Regions from separate parts of the Microbacterium sp. NPDC057658 genome, predicted to be linked through region 1. Evidence: riboswitches for the same ligand, from Rfam matches in the RefSeq annotation. Region 1 holds a riboswitch; the other holds the start of a gene.
The links. Region 1 has a riboswitch for thiamine pyrophosphate ahead of ACFU8V_RS00785 (ECF transporter S component). Riboswitches for the same ligand answer to the same signal wherever they lie in the genome.
Positions count from the first base shown of each region.

Region 1 (7,813 bases):
TGCGGACCAGCGCCGAGCTGAGCTGGCTGATCGCCGTCGCCGTCCCCGTGCTCCTCGTCCTCGCGGCGCTCGTCATCGGCCGGATGGTCCCGCTCTTCCGCAGCTACCAGGGCAAGCTCGACAACGTGAACCGCATCATGCGCGAGCAGCTCACCGGCGTCCGCGTGGTGCGGGCCTTCGTCCGGGAGCGCATCGAGGAGGAGCGCTTCCGCGGCGCGAACACCGACATCATGGTCGTCGGCCGCAAGGTCGGCTCGCTGTTCGTGCTGCTGTTCCCGCTCTTCATGCTCATCCTCAACGTGACGGTCGTCGCCGTCATCTGGTTCGGCGGCATCGAGGTCAACAACGGCACCGTGCAGGTGGGCACCCTGTTCGCCTTCATGCAGTACATCGGCCAGATCATGGGCGGCGTCATCATGGCGAGCTTCATGGCGATGATGATCCCGCGCGCCGCGGTTTCCGCCGAGCGCATCGGCGAGGTGCTGAACACGGAGTCCACGATGACCCGCCCGGTGGACGGCGTCACCGTCTTCCCGACCCCGGGTGCCGTCGCGTTCGACGACGTGGAGTTCACGTACCCCGGCGCCGACGCCCCCGTCCTCACCGGCATCAGCTTCGCCGCGGAGCCGGGCGAGACCGTCGCGATCGTCGGCTCCACCGGGTCGGGCAAGACCACGCTCGTCTCGCTCATCCCGCGCCTGTTCGACGTGTCCGGCGGGTCCGTGCACGTCGGCGGCGTAGACGTCCGCGAGGCCGACGTCGAGGCGCTGTGGGACAGCATCGGCCTGGTGCCGCAGCGTCCCTTCCTCTTCACCGGCACCGTCGCGTCCAACCTGCGCTACGGCCGCGAGGACGCCACCGACGAGGAGCTCTGGCACGCGCTGGAGATCGCCCAGGGGCGCGACTTCGTGGAGGAGATGCCGGACGGCCTCGACTCCCGCATCGCCCAGGGCGGCACGAACGTGTCCGGCGGTCAGCGCCAGCGCCTGGCGATCGCGCGGGCCATCGTGCACCGGCCGCAGGTGCTCGTGTTCGACGACTCCTTCTCCGCGCTCGACCTCACGACGGATGCCCGGCTGCGGCAGGCGCTCTGGCGCGAGCTCCCGCACGTGACGAAGATCGTGGTCGCGCAGCGCGTCTCCACGATCACCGACGCGGACCGCATCGTGGTCCTCGAGGGCGGCACCATGGTCGGCGTCGGAACCCATGAGGAGCTGCTGGAGACCAGCGAGACCTATCGCGAGATCGTCGAGTCGCAGCTGGGGGTGGACGCATGAGCGAGCAGGACCCTTCGACAAGCTCAGGGACCCAGGGTCGGCGCCGTCGCGGACGGGGCGCGGCCGCCGCGCCCACGGTCGAGCGGGAGCTCACCGCCGAGGAGCAGTACGAGGCGGAGCTCGCCGAGCAGGCGCGGCAGAACTCCGGCGACTGGGACAGCGTCGCGCCGGGCAAGGCCGACAACTTCGGCCCGAGCTTCGCGCGGATGATCGGGCTGCTCAAGCCCTCCGCGGTGTGGTTCGTCTTCGTGTCGATCCTCGGTGCGATCGGGGTCGTGCTGACCGTCGCCGCCCCGAAGGTGCTCGCCGAGGCGACGAACATCGTCTATCGCGGCTTCATCTCGATCCAGCTCGGTCAGCCCACCGGCGACTTCCCCGGCTTCCCGGCCGGGACCCCGCAGGACGTCGTCGTCGACGCGCTGCGGGACGCCGGGCAGAACGACTTCGCCAACCAGGTGGGCGCGCTCGGCGACTTCCGGGTCGGCGACGGCATCGACTTCGACGCGCTGCGCTGGGTGATCGCCGCGGTTCTCGCGATCTACGTCGTGGCCGCGTTCCTCAGCTGGCTGCAGGGATACGTCATCAACGTCATCATGGTGCGCACCATGTGGCGGCTGCGCGAGGCCGTCGAGGCGAAGATCAACCGGCTCCCGCTGGCGTACTTCGACAAGGTGCAGCGCGGCGAGCTGATCTCGCGGGTGACGAACGACATCGACAACATCACCCAGACCATGCAGCAGTCGCTGTCGGGAGCACTGACCGCCGTGCTGACGGTGATCGGCGTGCTCGTGATGATGTTCTCGATCTCGTGGCAGCTCGCCCTCGTCGCCCTCGTGGCGCTTCCGCTCATGGGCGTGATCTTCGGCGTCATCGGACCGCGGTCGCAGAAGGCCTTCGGCACGCAGTGGCGCAAGGTCGGCCGGCTCAACGCCCGGGTCGAGGAGGCCTTCTCCGGCCACGCGCTGGTCAAGGTGTTCGGCCGCGAGCAGGACGCGCTGGACAAGTTCAAGGCCGAGAACGAGGAGCTCTTCCAGGCGAGCTTCAAGGCGCAGTTCCTCTCGGGCATCATCATGCCCGCGATGACCTTCGTCGGCAGCCTCACCTACGTCGGCATCGCGGTGCTCGGCGGGCTCATGGTCGCGAGCGGGCAGCTCCGGCTCGGCGACGTGCAGGCGTTCATCCAGTACTCGCAGCAGTTCACGCAGCCGCTGTCCGAGCTGGGCGGCATGGCCGCGGTCGTGCAGTCCGGCACCGCCTCGGCGGAGCGGGTGTTCGACCTGCTCGACGCCGATGAGCAGGACGCCGACGGCCCCGACGCCCCTGCTCTCCGCGAAGGGGAGGGCGTGATCGAGTTCGAGAACGTCTCCTTCTCCTACTCGCCGGAGCGTCCGCTCATCACCGATCTGTCGTTCCGGGTGGAGCCGGGGCAGACCGTCGCGATCGTCGGGCCCACGGGCGCCGGCAAGACGACGCTCGTGAACCTCATCATGCGGTTCTACGAGCTCAGCGGCGGTCGGATCACGCTGGACGGTCAGGACATCTCGACCATCACGCGTGACGACCTCCGGTCCCGCACCGGCATGGTGCTCCAGGACCCCTGGCTGTTCGCCGGGAGCATCCGCGAGAACATCCGCTACGGACGCTCGACCGCGACGGACGAGGAGGTGCTGGCCGCCGCGCGGGCGACCTACGTCGACCGCTTCGTGCACGCGCTTCCGGATGGGTACGACACCGTGCTCGACGAGGACGCGTCGAATGTCTCGGCCGGTGAGCGGCAGCTCATCACGATCGCCCGGGCGTTCGTGGCGCAGCCGTCGATCCTCATCCTGGACGAGGCCACCTCGGCGGTCGACACCCGCACCGAGCTGCTGCTGCAGAACGCCATGGCCGCTCTCCGGCAGGGGCGCACCTCGTTCGTCATCGCGCACCGGCTGTCGACCATCCGCGACGCGGACCTCATCCTCGTGATGGAGCATGGCGACATCGTCGAGAAGGGTACGCACGACGAGCTCATCGCCGCGCAGGGCGCGTACTGGCGGCTGTACCAGTCGCAGTTCGAGCAGGCGGCGACCGACCTCGACGCGGAAGCGGCCCTGACCGGGTCGTCTCCGGTCGTGGTGACGGGAGAGGCCGACGCCGAGGCCCGCGCGGAGGAGCAGGCGGCCGATGCCGTGGCGGGTGCCGCCGTCGGTGCCCAGCTTCCCGGAGCGGAGGCGGCCGCCGCGCAGGCGCTCCTCGACGACGGGGCGGACGGCGCGTCGCCTCGTCCCTGATCGTCATCGCCCTGACGCCCCGCTCCGGACTCGGAGCGGGGCGTCAGTCGTCAGGAGCGGTCCGCGTCGATGCCGAACAGCTCGAGGGGATGGGTGAGGCGCCACCACGGGCTCGGGCCGTCCACGTCTTCGGCGAGGACGAGTGCGGTCTCGGTGGTGTCGATGGGGCCGGCCGTGGTGAGGGTGCCGACGTCGCCGTCCGCCTCGCGCTGCTCGCCGAGATCGAACACAGCCGTCGCGGTCGCGCTCGCCCCGTTCCACAGCACCACATCCGCGTCCTCACCGGTCACGACGTCGACCTCCTCGCCCCAGGCGGTGCGGACGCGTCCGACCACCGTCCCGGCGGGAACGGCGGGGCCCTGCGCCTGCAGCGCAGCCTCGGTCTGCGCGAACAGGGCACGCGTGAGGGCGAGACGCGCCTCGTCGTCCTCCTGGTTCAGTGCCGCGGCGTAGAGGCGGACCGTCGAGTCCCCCACGGAGACGTCCTTCGCCGTCAGCAGGTTCCAGCCGACGAGTGTGCCGGTCTTGATGCCGACCACCCCCGGGTCCGCGAGCATGCCGTTCGTGTTCTCCACCGTGCCGGCCCCCGGCAGCTCGACCGACCGGGTGCCCACGATCTCCGCGAACACGGGATTCTGCATCGCGAGCTCGCCGAGAGCCACGAGCGCCTCCGGGGTGGCGACGTTGCGCGCGTCGAATCCGGACGGCGTGACCACGGTGATCCCGGAGAGCCCGCGCTCGCCGAGCCAGACCTCGGCGGCGGCCGCGAACTCCCGATCGGAGCCCCAGATCTCCGCGGCGAGCCGATCGATGTAGTTGTTGGCCGAACCGAGCAGGGTGCCCTGCAGGAGCTGGTACTCGGTCAGCACCCCGCCCACGGGGACATCCAGCGCGGACTGATTCGAGATCCGGTAGTCCCAGTACCGGATGCTGTCGGCGTAGGTGAAGAAGAACTCGGGGCCCTGCTCCCCGGGGGCGAGGGGCAGGCGGTCGAGCACCATGAGCGTGCTGACGACCTTGGTGATGCTCGCGATGCTGACCGGGGCGGTCGTGGACGCGGCCGTGGTCATCCCGGCGATGCCCACGGCACCGTCGCCCACCTCCGGCCAGGCGAGCGCGGCGGTGGGGGCTGCCACCGGGGTGACCTCCACGGCCTGGACGGTGGGGGCGACCTCGTGCAACGGCCAGAGCAGCGTGCTTCCGGCGTAGGAGGCGACGAGCCCGGCGAGGACCCCGAGCGGGACGAGCAGGCCGGGGCCGGCGATCGCCGGACGCAGCGTCGCGTCGCGCAGCAGGCCGGGGGCGGCCTCGGCTTCCGGGGTGGCGTCGAACTCCGGCGTCGACGACCCGGACTCGACCACGTCCGTGTCGACCCAGGTCAGCGCGGTCGCCGGTGTCGAGGCATCGGCCCACGCGACGGTCTCCGTCGTGGTCGCAGGCAGCGTGTCGACGGTCTGCGAGGACGCGGGGGCGGAGTCCTCGGGCCGCGCGTCGACGCCGACGCCGCCGGACGCCTCTGCAGGGGGATCGGAAGCGGTCACTCGCTTACGGTACCGAATGCCGCCAGGAATCCGCCGTGCGCGGCTCGGGACGCGCGGGCGGAAGACGCTAGGATCGACAGCACAACCACGGGAGTCCGGCGAGCCGGGCTGAGAGGGAGCGAATCGCGCTTCGACCGTCGAACCTGATCTGGGTCATGCCAGCGCAGGGAGGAGTTCACATGAGTACGTCCACGTCCGCATCCTCGTCCACGAAGACGACCGGCGCTCCGGCGCGCAGCTATCTGCGGTGGCGCATCGTCGACATCGTCGTCGCCAGCGTGCTCGGCGTCGCCGCCGGCCTGATCTTCCTGGCCTGGAACGTCGGGTACCTGGGCCCCAAGGCCCTGCTCGAGCCGCTGCTCCCCGGGCTCCAGGGGCTCCTGGACGGACCGTGGCTGTTCGCCGGAGTGCTCGGCGGCCTCATCATCCGCAAAGCCGGTGCGGCGATCTACGTCGAACTGCTGGCCGCCGTCGTCTCGGCGCTCATCGGCAACCAGTGGGGTGGCTTCCTCACGCTCGAAGCGGGCCTCGTGCAGGGTCTCGGCGCCGAGCTCGTCTTCCTGCTGTTCTTCTACCGTCGCTGGTCGCTGCCCGTCGCGATCCTCGCCGGTGCCGGCGCTGCGCTCGCGGGAGGCATCAACAACCTCATCCTCTGGTACGCCGGCTCCGGTCCCGCGTTCACCGTGATCTACCTCGTGAGCACCGTGATCTCCGGCGCCGTCATCGCCGGTGCCCTGTCGTGGGTGCTCGCCCGCGGCATCGCGGCGACGGGAGCACTGGACCGCTTCGGCTCCGGGCGCGAGGCGCGCGTGCGCGTCTGATGGCGGCGCAGGTCGCTCCCGCGGTCGTCGAGGCGCGCGGCTGGGGCTGGCGGCATGCGAGCCGCCGGGCATGGGCGCTGCGCGACGTCTCGTTCCGCATCGAGCCCGGCGAGCGGGTTCTCGTGCTCGGCGCGTCCGGGGCGGGCAAGTCGACCCTGCTGCACGGCCTCGCGGGCGTGCTCGGCGGCGAGGAGGAGGGTGAGAGTGCGGGGGAGCTCCTCGTCGACGACGCTCCGGCGGTGGCGACTCGCGGGCGCGCCGGACTCGTCCTCCAGGACCCCGATTCCCAGGTGATCCTCGCCCGCGCAGGCGACGACGTCGCGTTCGGGTGCGAGAACCTCGGCGTGCCGCGTGCGGAGATCTGGCCGCGTGTCGAGGCGGCGCTCGCTGCCGTCGGCCTCGACGTGCCGCTCGATCATCCGACCAAGGCGCTGTCGGGCGGCCAGAAGCAACGTCTCGCCCTCGCCGGCATGCTCGCGATGCGCCCCGGCCTCGTCCTCCTCGACGAGCCGACGGCGAACCTCGCTCCGGACGGGGTGCGCGAGGTCAGGGAGGCGGTGGAGCGGATGCTCGCCGCGCACCCCGCCACCCTCGTGGTCGTGGAGCATCGACTCGAGGTGTGGTTGCCGCTCCTCACCCGGGTCATCGTGCTCGGTGCCGGCGGGGTGGTCGCGGACGGCCCTCCCGCCGCGGTGCTCGGTGCGCAGGGAGAACGCCTGGCGGCGGACGGCGTCTGGGTGCCCGGGCGTCCTCCCACCGAGCCCCCGGCACCGAGGACAGTGCCCGGCGAGGTGCTGCTGTCGGCCCGAGCACTCGCCGTGGCGCGGGTGAAGGGGCGTCCGGTGGCCCGCGGCATCGACCTCGACGTGCGGGCGGGCGAGGCCCTCGCGATCACCGGCCCGAACGGCGCGGGCAAGTCCACCCTGGGCCTGACCCTCGCGGGCCTCCTCCCGCCCGCGGAGGGGGCCGTGACCGCGACGCCGGTGCTCGCGCAGGGTGCCGATCCCGCGCCGATCCGCTGGGCGTCCCGCGACCTCCTCACCCGGATCGGCATGGTCTTCCAGGAGCCGGAGCACCAGCTCCTCGCCACCACTGTGCGGGACGAGCTCGCCATCGGCCCGCGCGCGCTGGGCGTCCCCGAGGACGAGGTCGAGGCCCGCGTCGACGAGCTGCTCGCCCGCCTGCGCCTGTCCGCGCTGGGAGCCGCGAACCCGTACACGCTCTCGGGTGGGGAGAAGCGCCGTCTCACCGTCGCGGCCGCGATCGCCACGCGACCCCGGGTGCTGATCCTCGACGAGCCGACGTTCGGACAGGACGCCCGCACCTGGGCCGAGCTCGTCGCGATGCTCGCCACCCTCCGGGACGAGGGCTCCGCGATCGTCACCGTCACGCACGACCTCGACGTGGCGCGCGCCCTGCACGCCACCCGCTTCGCCCTGGGGGCGCCGGCATGACGGATCTCGCCGACACCCGCGCCCGCGCCGGCGTCGTGGCCCGGATCAACCCGGTCGCGAAGCTCGGCGTGAGCGCGCTCATCGCCGTGCCGTTGATCCTCACGCTGGATCCCGTGTCGGCGGCGGTCGCCCTAGTGCTCGAAGCGGTGCTGTTCCTGTTCGCCGGCATCGGGTGGCGGGAGTTCTGGGTGCGCACCTGGCCGGTCTGGCTCGCAGCGCCGCTCACAGGGCTCACCATCGCCCTGTACGGCGAGACGAGCGGCACGGTCTACGTCGACTGGTTCGTGCTGCGCATCAGCGAGGGGTCGCTCGCGCTCGCCGTCGCCACGATGCTCCGGGTGCTCGCGATCGCCCTGCCCTCGGTGGTGCTCTTCATCACGGTCGATCCGACCGATCTCGCCGACGGCCTCGGGCAGATCCTGCGCCTGCCCGCCCGATTCGTGCTCG
Region 1 is NZ_JBHVHT010000001.1:168,526-176,338, reverse strand. It holds gene ACFU8V_RS00800 (ABC transporter ATP-binding protein) at 1-1,277, shown strand, start outside; gene ACFU8V_RS00795 (ABC transporter ATP-binding protein) at 1,274-3,550, shown strand; gene ACFU8V_RS00790 (D-alanyl-D-alanine carboxypeptidase family protein) at 3,601-5,091, opposite strand; TPP riboswitch at 5,169-5,278, shown strand; gene ACFU8V_RS00785 (ECF transporter S component) at 5,271-5,912, shown strand; gene ACFU8V_RS00780 (ABC transporter ATP-binding protein) at 5,912-7,366, shown strand; gene ACFU8V_RS00775 (energy-coupling factor transporter transmembrane protein EcfT) at 7,363-7,813, shown strand, end outside.

Region 2 (7,813 bases), on a different contig from region 1:
CGACGAGTTCGACGCCACGCACCTCCCGGTCTTCACGCAGTTCGAGGGACTGGTCGTCGACAAGGGCATCACGATGGCGCACCTCAAGGGCACGCTCGACCACTTCGCGAAGCAGCTCTTCGGTCCGGAGGCCAAGACCCGCTTCCGCACGAACTACTTCCCCTTCACCGAGCCCTCCGCCGAGCTCGACCTGTGGCACCCGACCTTCAAGGGCGGCGCGCGCTGGATCGAGTGGGGCGGCTGCGGCATGGTCAACCCGAACGTGCTGCGCGCGGCCGGGATCGACCCGGAGGTGTACAGCGGCTTCGCGTTCGGCATGGGCATCGAGCGGGGCCTGATGTTCCGCAGCGATGTGCAGGACATGCGCGACATGGCCGAGGGCGATGTCCGTTTCAGCGAGCAGTACGGGATGGTGGTGTGATGCGCGTCCCGCTTTCGTGGCTGCGTGAGTACGTCGATCTGGCAGCGGATGCCACGCCCGAGGACGTCCTCGCGGCGCTGGTCACCGTCGGCTTCGAAGAGGAGGACGTGCACCGCTTCGACATCACGGGTCCCGTGGTGGTCGGCCAGGTCGTCTCGCTCGAGCCGGAGCCCCAGTCGAACGGCAAGACCATCAACTGGTGCCAGGTCGACGTCGGTCCTGAGCACGGCGGTGTCCGCGGGATCGTCTGCGGCGCGCACAACTTCGTCGCCGGCGACAAGGTCGTCGTGACCCTGCCCGGCGCCGTCCTTCCCGGTCCGTTCCCCATCGCCGCCCGTAAGACCTACGGTCACGTGTCGGACGGCATGATCGCCTCCGCGCGCGAGCTGGGTCTCGGCGACGAGCACAACGGCATCGTCGTGCTGAGCGACCTCGGCATCGATGCGCCCGTGGGCACGGACGCGATCGCGCTGCTGGGCCTCGACGACGTCGCGGTGGAGATCAACGTCACGCCGGACCGCGGCTACGCGTTCTCGGTGCGCGGCGTCGCCCGTGAGTACTCCCACGCCACGGGGGCGGCCTTCCGCGACCCCGCCGAGCGCGACTTCGCCGAGCTGCAGCCCGGTTCCGGACACACGGCCGTGGTCGACGACCAGGCGCCGGTGCGCGGCAAGGTCGGCGCGAGCGAGTTCGTCACCCGGGTCGTGCGCGACGTCGATCCGTCGCGGCCCACCCCGCCGTGGATGATCGCGCGCCTGAGCCTCGCCGGCATGCGGTCGCTGGGGGTGCTCATCGACATCACGAACTACGTCATGCTCGAGCTCGGGCAGCCGCTGCACGGCTACGACCTCGACAAGCTCACGGGAGGCATCACCGTCCGGCGCGCGACGCCGGGGGAGACGATGACCACGCTCGACGGCGTGGAGCGGAAGCTGCACGTCGAAGACCTCCTCATCACCGACGACTCCGGCCCCATCGGCCTCGCCGGTGTCATGGGCGGCGGCACCACCGAGATGAGCGACACCACGCGGAACGTGCTCATCGAGGCGGCGACCTTCGACGCGACGACCATCGCCCGCACGGCCCGCCGGCACAAGCTCCCGAGCGAGGCGTCCAAGCGCTTCGAGCGCGGCGTCGACCCGCTGATCCCGTTCGTCGCGGCCCGGCGCGCGGCCGACCTCATGGTCGAGCTCGCCGGTGGCACGCTCACGGAGGAAGGTGGCGCGCTCTTCGCCGAGGTCTTCGTCGCCGAGATCGAGCTCCCGCGCGGTTTCGTGCAGGGACTGATCGGCGTCGACTACACCGACGACGAGATCACCGGGGCGCTCACGACGATCGGGGCGGAGGTCAGCCCTTCGACAGGCTCAGGGACCCCGGGCGGGTGGACAGTCATCCCGCCGACCTGGCGCCCGGACCTCACCGACAAGTGGACGCTCGCCGAGGAGGTCGCCCGCATCCACGGGCTCGACCGCATCCCCGCGGTGCTGCCGACGCCGCCGTCCGGCCGCGGCCTCACGGCCCACCAGCAGGGGCGTCGCCGCGTGGCGAACGCTCTCGCAGCCGCCGGGTTCGTGGAGACTCCGGCGTTCCCGTTCACGACCGAGGCGCAGAACGATCTGCACGGCTCCGCGTCCGGTGAGCACCTGCCCAGCATCCGCCTCGCGAACCCGCTCGACGGGCAGGTGCCGTTCCTGCGGCGCTCGCTCATCCCGGGTCTGCTGCAGACCGCGCACCGCAACATCTCGCGCGGGCTCACGGATCTCGCGCTGTTCGAGACCGGGGCCGTGTTCGTCCCGGAGCCCGGCGTGGAGTACGGCACCGCCGAGGTCCCGCCGCTGGGTGTCCGGCCGTCGGATGAGGTGCTCGCCGAGCTCGACGCCTCCATCCCCCCGCAGGAGCGCCACGTCGCGGTGCTGCTGACCGGCAATGTGTCGCCGCGTCAGCCGGGGCGTGCCGCCGAGGCCGCCGGGCTCGTCGAGGCGCTCGACGCGGTCCGCGTGATCGGGGCCGCCGCGGGCATCGAGATCGACGTCGTGCAGACGCAGCGCGCCGCGCTCCATCCCGGACGCACCGGTGCGCTGGTCGCCGCCGGCGAGGAGATCGGCTATGTCGGCGAGCTGCATCCCGCCGTCGCGGAGGAGGCCGACCTGCCCGGCCGCGCCACCGTACTGGAACTCGACCTCGACCGGCTGCTCACGCTCGCCGGAGGACGCATTGTTGCGGCGTCGCTGTCCACGTTCCCGGCCGCGACGCAGGACGTCTCGCTCACGCTGCCGGCCGAGGTGCCGGCGGGCGAGGTCCGCGCGGCTCTCATCGAGGGCGCCGGCGCGCTGCTGGAGTCGGTCCGGCTCGTGGACGACTACCGCGGCGAGGGCGTGCCCGAGGGATCGAAGTCGCTGACGTTCGCCCTGCGCTTCCGGGCCGACGACCGCACGCTGACCGCCGCGGAGGCCTCCGAGGCGAAGATGGCGGGCGTCGCCGTCGCCGCGGAGCGCTTCGGCGCCGCCCTCCGCGACTGATCGGGAGAGCGCACGGCCCCTTTCCGGGGAGCCGTGCGCTCTCGCGATAGCGTGGCCGGATGACGAGCCTCCTCCTGCAGCCCACGCCACCCTCGGTCCCCGCCGGAGCGCGATCGCTCGGGGAGGGACCGTTCCTCTCGCCGGGTGCGCAGCTCGACTGGCACTACCGCAAGCCGGGGTGGACCACGGGGGAGGCGGCGACCGTCACCCCCATGCGCGTCGTCCGTGACGATGAGCGCGGTCTCGTCGCGTGGCTCGCCGCCGGGACGCAGCAGGAAGGTCAGGGCACGCGGGACGGGGAGCGCATCCGGACCGTCCCGCTCGATCGGCGGTGGCGGGAGCCCCGGCGCCGGATCGTCGAGGAGTGGTGGGGCAACGGCATCCTGCGCATCGCGCCCGCGGGAGTGCCGTGGTCGGTCTGGCTGTTCTGGAGCTCGGTCACCGGGACGACGTGGGACTTCGCCGGCTGGTACGTCAACCTCGAGAACGCGCACCTGCGCACCGACAGTGCCACCTACACCTCCGATCACGTCCTCGACGTCGAGATCGCACAGGACGGGCGCGTGGCGATGAAGGACGAGGACGAGCTGGTCGCCGCCGTCGACCAGGGACGGCTGACCGCCGCGCAGGCCGCGCAGATCGAGCGGCACGCGGTCGCGGCCATCGCGTCGTTCCATGCCGGCGACTGGCCGTTCGATCGGGAGTGGATCGACTGGCGACCGGACCCGTCGTGGACGATCCCGGTGTTGGACGGCCTCGACGAGATCGTCGTCCCCTGACCGCTTCGGGGCCGGCCTCCGCGACGGCGCCGAGCCCGCGCGGCATCAGGCGTTCGCGCGGCATCAGGCGACAGCAGCGCCCATGGCCTGTGCTCGCGTGAGGGCCTGAGCTCGCGTGGTGGGCGGTGTCCGCGTGAGGGCCGGTGTCCGCGTGAGGGCCTGTGCTCGCGGGGTGGCCTGTGTCGCTCCGCTCTGAGCGGAGGCCCTTCCCCCGAGTCGTCGATCCTGATGACATGGGCACATGACGGATGTGCTGATCCTGGGGGGAACCGGATGGCTGTCGGAGCGCATCGCCGCGCACGCGTTGGGGGCGGGCGCGTCGGTGACCTGCCTCGCCCGCGGCGGGCGGCCGGCGCCACCGGGAGCGACCCTCGTGCTCGCCGACCGCGACGACGAGGACGCCTATGACGTCGTCTCGCGCACCGACTGGGACCACGTCGTCGACGTCTCCTCCCGCGCCGCTCATGTCTCCGGGGCCGTCCGCGCGCTCGGCGAGCGTGCCGCCCGGTGGACCTGCGTCTCGTCGATGTCGGTGTACCGCGACGACGAGACGGTCGGGACGGACGAGTCGGCCCCGCGGCACCCGGCGGCGCAGGCCGGTGAGGACGACGACTACGCGCGGCAGAAGGTCGCGGCGGAGGACGCCGTGCAGGAGAGCCTCGGCGACCGCGCGCTCCTCGTCCGTCCCGGCCTCATCGTCGGCGACGGCGACCCGAGCGATCGCTTCGGCTACTGGGCGGCGGCGTTCCTCCGGGCCCTGGACGAGCCCGTGCTGCTCCCGCCGCTCGACGGGCGCACGGCGCAGGTCATCGACGTCGAGGACGTCGCCGCCTTCGTCGTGTCCGCCACCGTCACCGGTGCCGTCAACGCGATCGGCGACGTGCGCGACCTGGAGGACGTGCTGCGTACGGTGCGCGCTTCCACCGGGCACACCGGTCCGGTCGTCGTCGGCACGGAGGAGCGTCTCGTCGCGGAGGGTGTCGCGTACTGGGCGGGGCCGCGCTCGCTCCCGCTGTGGCTGCCGCCCGAGATGAGCGGATTCATGACCCGCTCGAACGCGCGGTACCGGCGCGGCGGAGGTAGGCTCCGGCCCCTCGAAGAGACGGTGGAACGCGTCGTGGCGGACGAGCGCGAACGGGGCGTGGACCGGGAGCGCCGTGCCGGACTCACGCGGACGGAGGAGCGGGCGCTGCTCGACGCCTTCGCTCGCTAGACTGCGAGGCAGTGACACGGGGTGCCGCATCCGCGGCTGAGATCACACCCGTCGAACCTGATCTAGTTCGTACTAGCGAAGGGATGTCGCAATGAGCGATCCTGTGCGTCCGGAATCCGTCCTCGACCTCGCCGTCACGGCGGGAAGGCTGCGGGAGGAGGTCCGGGCTGCGCCGCCGTTGACGCACTGCCTCACGAACGCCGTCGTGACGGGGTTCACCGCCAACGTGCTGCTCGCGCTCGGCGCGGCGCCGGCGATGGTCGACATCGTCGGCGAGGCCGGACCGTTCGCGGGTGCCGCCTCGGGGCTCCTCGTCAATCTCGGGACGCCGACCCCGGAGCAGCGGGAGGCGAGCAGGGAAGCCGTGGCCGGAGCGCTCGCCGCCGCCACGCCGTGGGTGCTCGATCCCGTCGCGATCGGCACGCTCCCGGTGCGGACGGCACTGGCCCACGAGCTGGCCGCGCGGCGCCCGACCGCCATCCGCGGCAACGCGTCGGAGATCCTCGCGCTCGCCGGGCACAGCAGCGGCGGCCGCGGTGTCGACGCGACGGACGGTACCGAGGCGGCGGCAGCGGCGGCGCGGGAGCTCGCCGACCGGCACGGTTCCGTGGTCGCCGTCTCCGGTCCGGTCGACCTCCTCACCGACGGGGAACGGGTGATCCGCATCGCCAACGGGAACGAGCTGCTCACGCGGGTGACGGGCGGCGGCTGCGCGCTGGGGGCCGTGATGGCGGCCTTCCTCGGGGCGTCCCGCGGTACCGGGACCGATGCGCTGACGGCGGTGGCCGCGGCGACCCTCGTCTACACGGTCGCGGCCGAGCAGGCGGCGGAGGCCTCCCGCGGACCGGGCAGCTTCGCCGTCGGACTGCTCGATGCGCTGTCCGCCGTGACCCCGGCGGATCTCCGGGACCGCGCCCGCGTCGAGGAGGAGACCCGATGACCGTCGACCTGTCCCTGTACCTCGTCACCGATCGGTCGCTGTGCGGCGCACGCGGGGTGGTCGCGACCGTCCGCGAAGCGGTGGCCGGCGGCGTCCGCATCGTGCAGCTGCGCGACAAGGAGGCGACGGACGAGGAGACCGTCGTGCAGCTCCTCGCTCTGTCCGCGGCCATCGACGGTCGCGCGCTGCTCGTCGTGAACGATCGCCTCGATGCGGCCGTCGAGGCCCGTCGTCGCGGCGCCAGGGTGGACGGGGTGCACCTCGGTCAGGCGGACGCCTCGGTGCTCCGCGCGCGCGAGCTCCTCGGCCCGGAGGCCCTGATCGGGCTGACCGCGAACACCTCCGCGCACCTCGAGGAGGTCGCCGCGCTGCCGCCCGGCACGGTCGACTACCTCGGGGTCGGCGTGATCCGCCCCACGCGCACCAAGCCCGACCACCCGGCCCCGCTCGGCATCGACGGCTTCGCCGCGTTCGCGGCGCGCAGTGCGCTGCCGTGCGTCGCGATCGGCGGGGTGGAGCTCGACGACACGGCGGCGCTGCGCGCGGCCAGCGCGGCCGGGATCGCGGTGGTCTCGGCGCTGTGCGCGGCGGACGACCCCCGGACCGCCGCCGCGGCCTTCCGTCGGCGCTGGCTCGGGCGGGCGGTGCCGCACGTGCTCAGCATCGCCGGCAGCGATCCGTCCGGGGGCGCGGGCATCCAGGCCGACCTCAAGGCGATCGCCGCGAACGGGGGCTACGGCATGGCGGCCCTGACGGCCCTGACCGCCCAGAACACGCAGGGCGTCCGCGCCGTGCACGTTCCTCCCGCGGACTTCCTCCGGGCGCAGCTCGACGCCGTCGGTGACGACATCCGCATCGACGCCGTGAAGGTCGGCATGCTCGCGGACGTGGAGGTGATCCGGACGGTCGCCGCGTGGCTCCGGGACACACAGCCCCCGATCGTCGTGCTCGACCCCGTCATGATCGCGACCTCGGGGGATCGGCTGCTCCACCCCGATGCGGAGCGCGAGCTGCGGAGCCTGCTGTCCCTGGCGACCGTGGTCACCCCGAACCTCGCCGAGCTCGCGGTGCTCGTCGGTCACGAGGTGGCGGACTGGGCGGACGCGCTCGCCGCGGCGCGAGAGCTGTCGGCCGCGATGGGGACCGCGGTGCTGGTGAAGGGCGGGCATCTGCCCGGGGACGAGGCACCGGACGCCCTGATCGACACGGCAGCCGGTACGCACGCGGAGTTCCCCGGCGCGCGCATCCACACGGCGAACACCCACGGCACCGGCTGCTCGCTGTCCGCGGCTCTGGCCACACGACTGGCGACGGGCGACGATCCCGCGACCGCGGTGCGCGCCGCGCGCGCCTGGTTGCGGGAGTCCCTCCGCGCGGCGGACGACCTGGAGATCGGGCGAGGACACGGCCCGATCCATCCCTTCTCGGGACTCTGGGCGCGCGGCGGGGTCGAGACCCGGCCGACACCGGAGGAGGTGGCCGCGGCCTGGTGGGACGAGACCGCCGCGATCCGCCGCGACATCGACGCGCTGCCCTTCGTGCGCGCGCTCGCCGAGGGGACTCTCGACCGCGACGCCTTCGTCTTCTACCTCGCGCAGGATGCCCTCTACCTCCGCGAGTACGCCCGGGTGCTCGCGGAGGCGTCACGTCTCGCTCCGACCCCCGACGAGCAGGCGTTCTGGGCCGAGGCCGCGCACGGCGCGATCCGCGGCGAGCTGGAGCTGCACGCGTCGTGGCTGACCCCGGAGACCGGGGTGAACGGCGCGACCTTCGCCGCCGAGCCCGCCCCGGCCACGGTCGCCTACCTCGACCACCTGCGTGCCGTCGCCTTCGGCGGGGACTACGCCACGGTGATCGCGGCCGTGCTGCCGTGCTTCTGGCTCTACACCGACCTGGGGGAGCGGCTCCATGCCGGAGCGTTCGGCGCGGCGCCCCGCGACC
Region 2 is NZ_JBHVHT010000002.1:598,310-606,122, forward strand. It holds gene pheS (phenylalanine--tRNA ligase subunit alpha) at 1-421, shown strand, start outside; gene pheT (phenylalanine--tRNA ligase subunit beta) at 421-2,940, shown strand; gene ACFU8V_RS16420 (DUF402 domain-containing protein) at 3,000-3,719, shown strand; gene ACFU8V_RS16425 (NAD-dependent epimerase/dehydratase family protein) at 3,961-4,932, shown strand; TPP riboswitch at 4,940-5,033, shown strand; gene thiM (hydroxyethylthiazole kinase) at 5,024-5,872, shown strand; gene ACFU8V_RS16435 (bifunctional hydroxymethylpyrimidine kinase/phosphomethylpyrimidine kinase) at 5,869-7,813, shown strand, end outside.
Region 2: it holds a riboswitch for thiamine pyrophosphate, as region 1 does, so the genes downstream of both, thiM (hydroxyethylthiazole kinase) here and ACFU8V_RS00785 (ECF transporter S component) in region 1, are expected to answer to the same signal.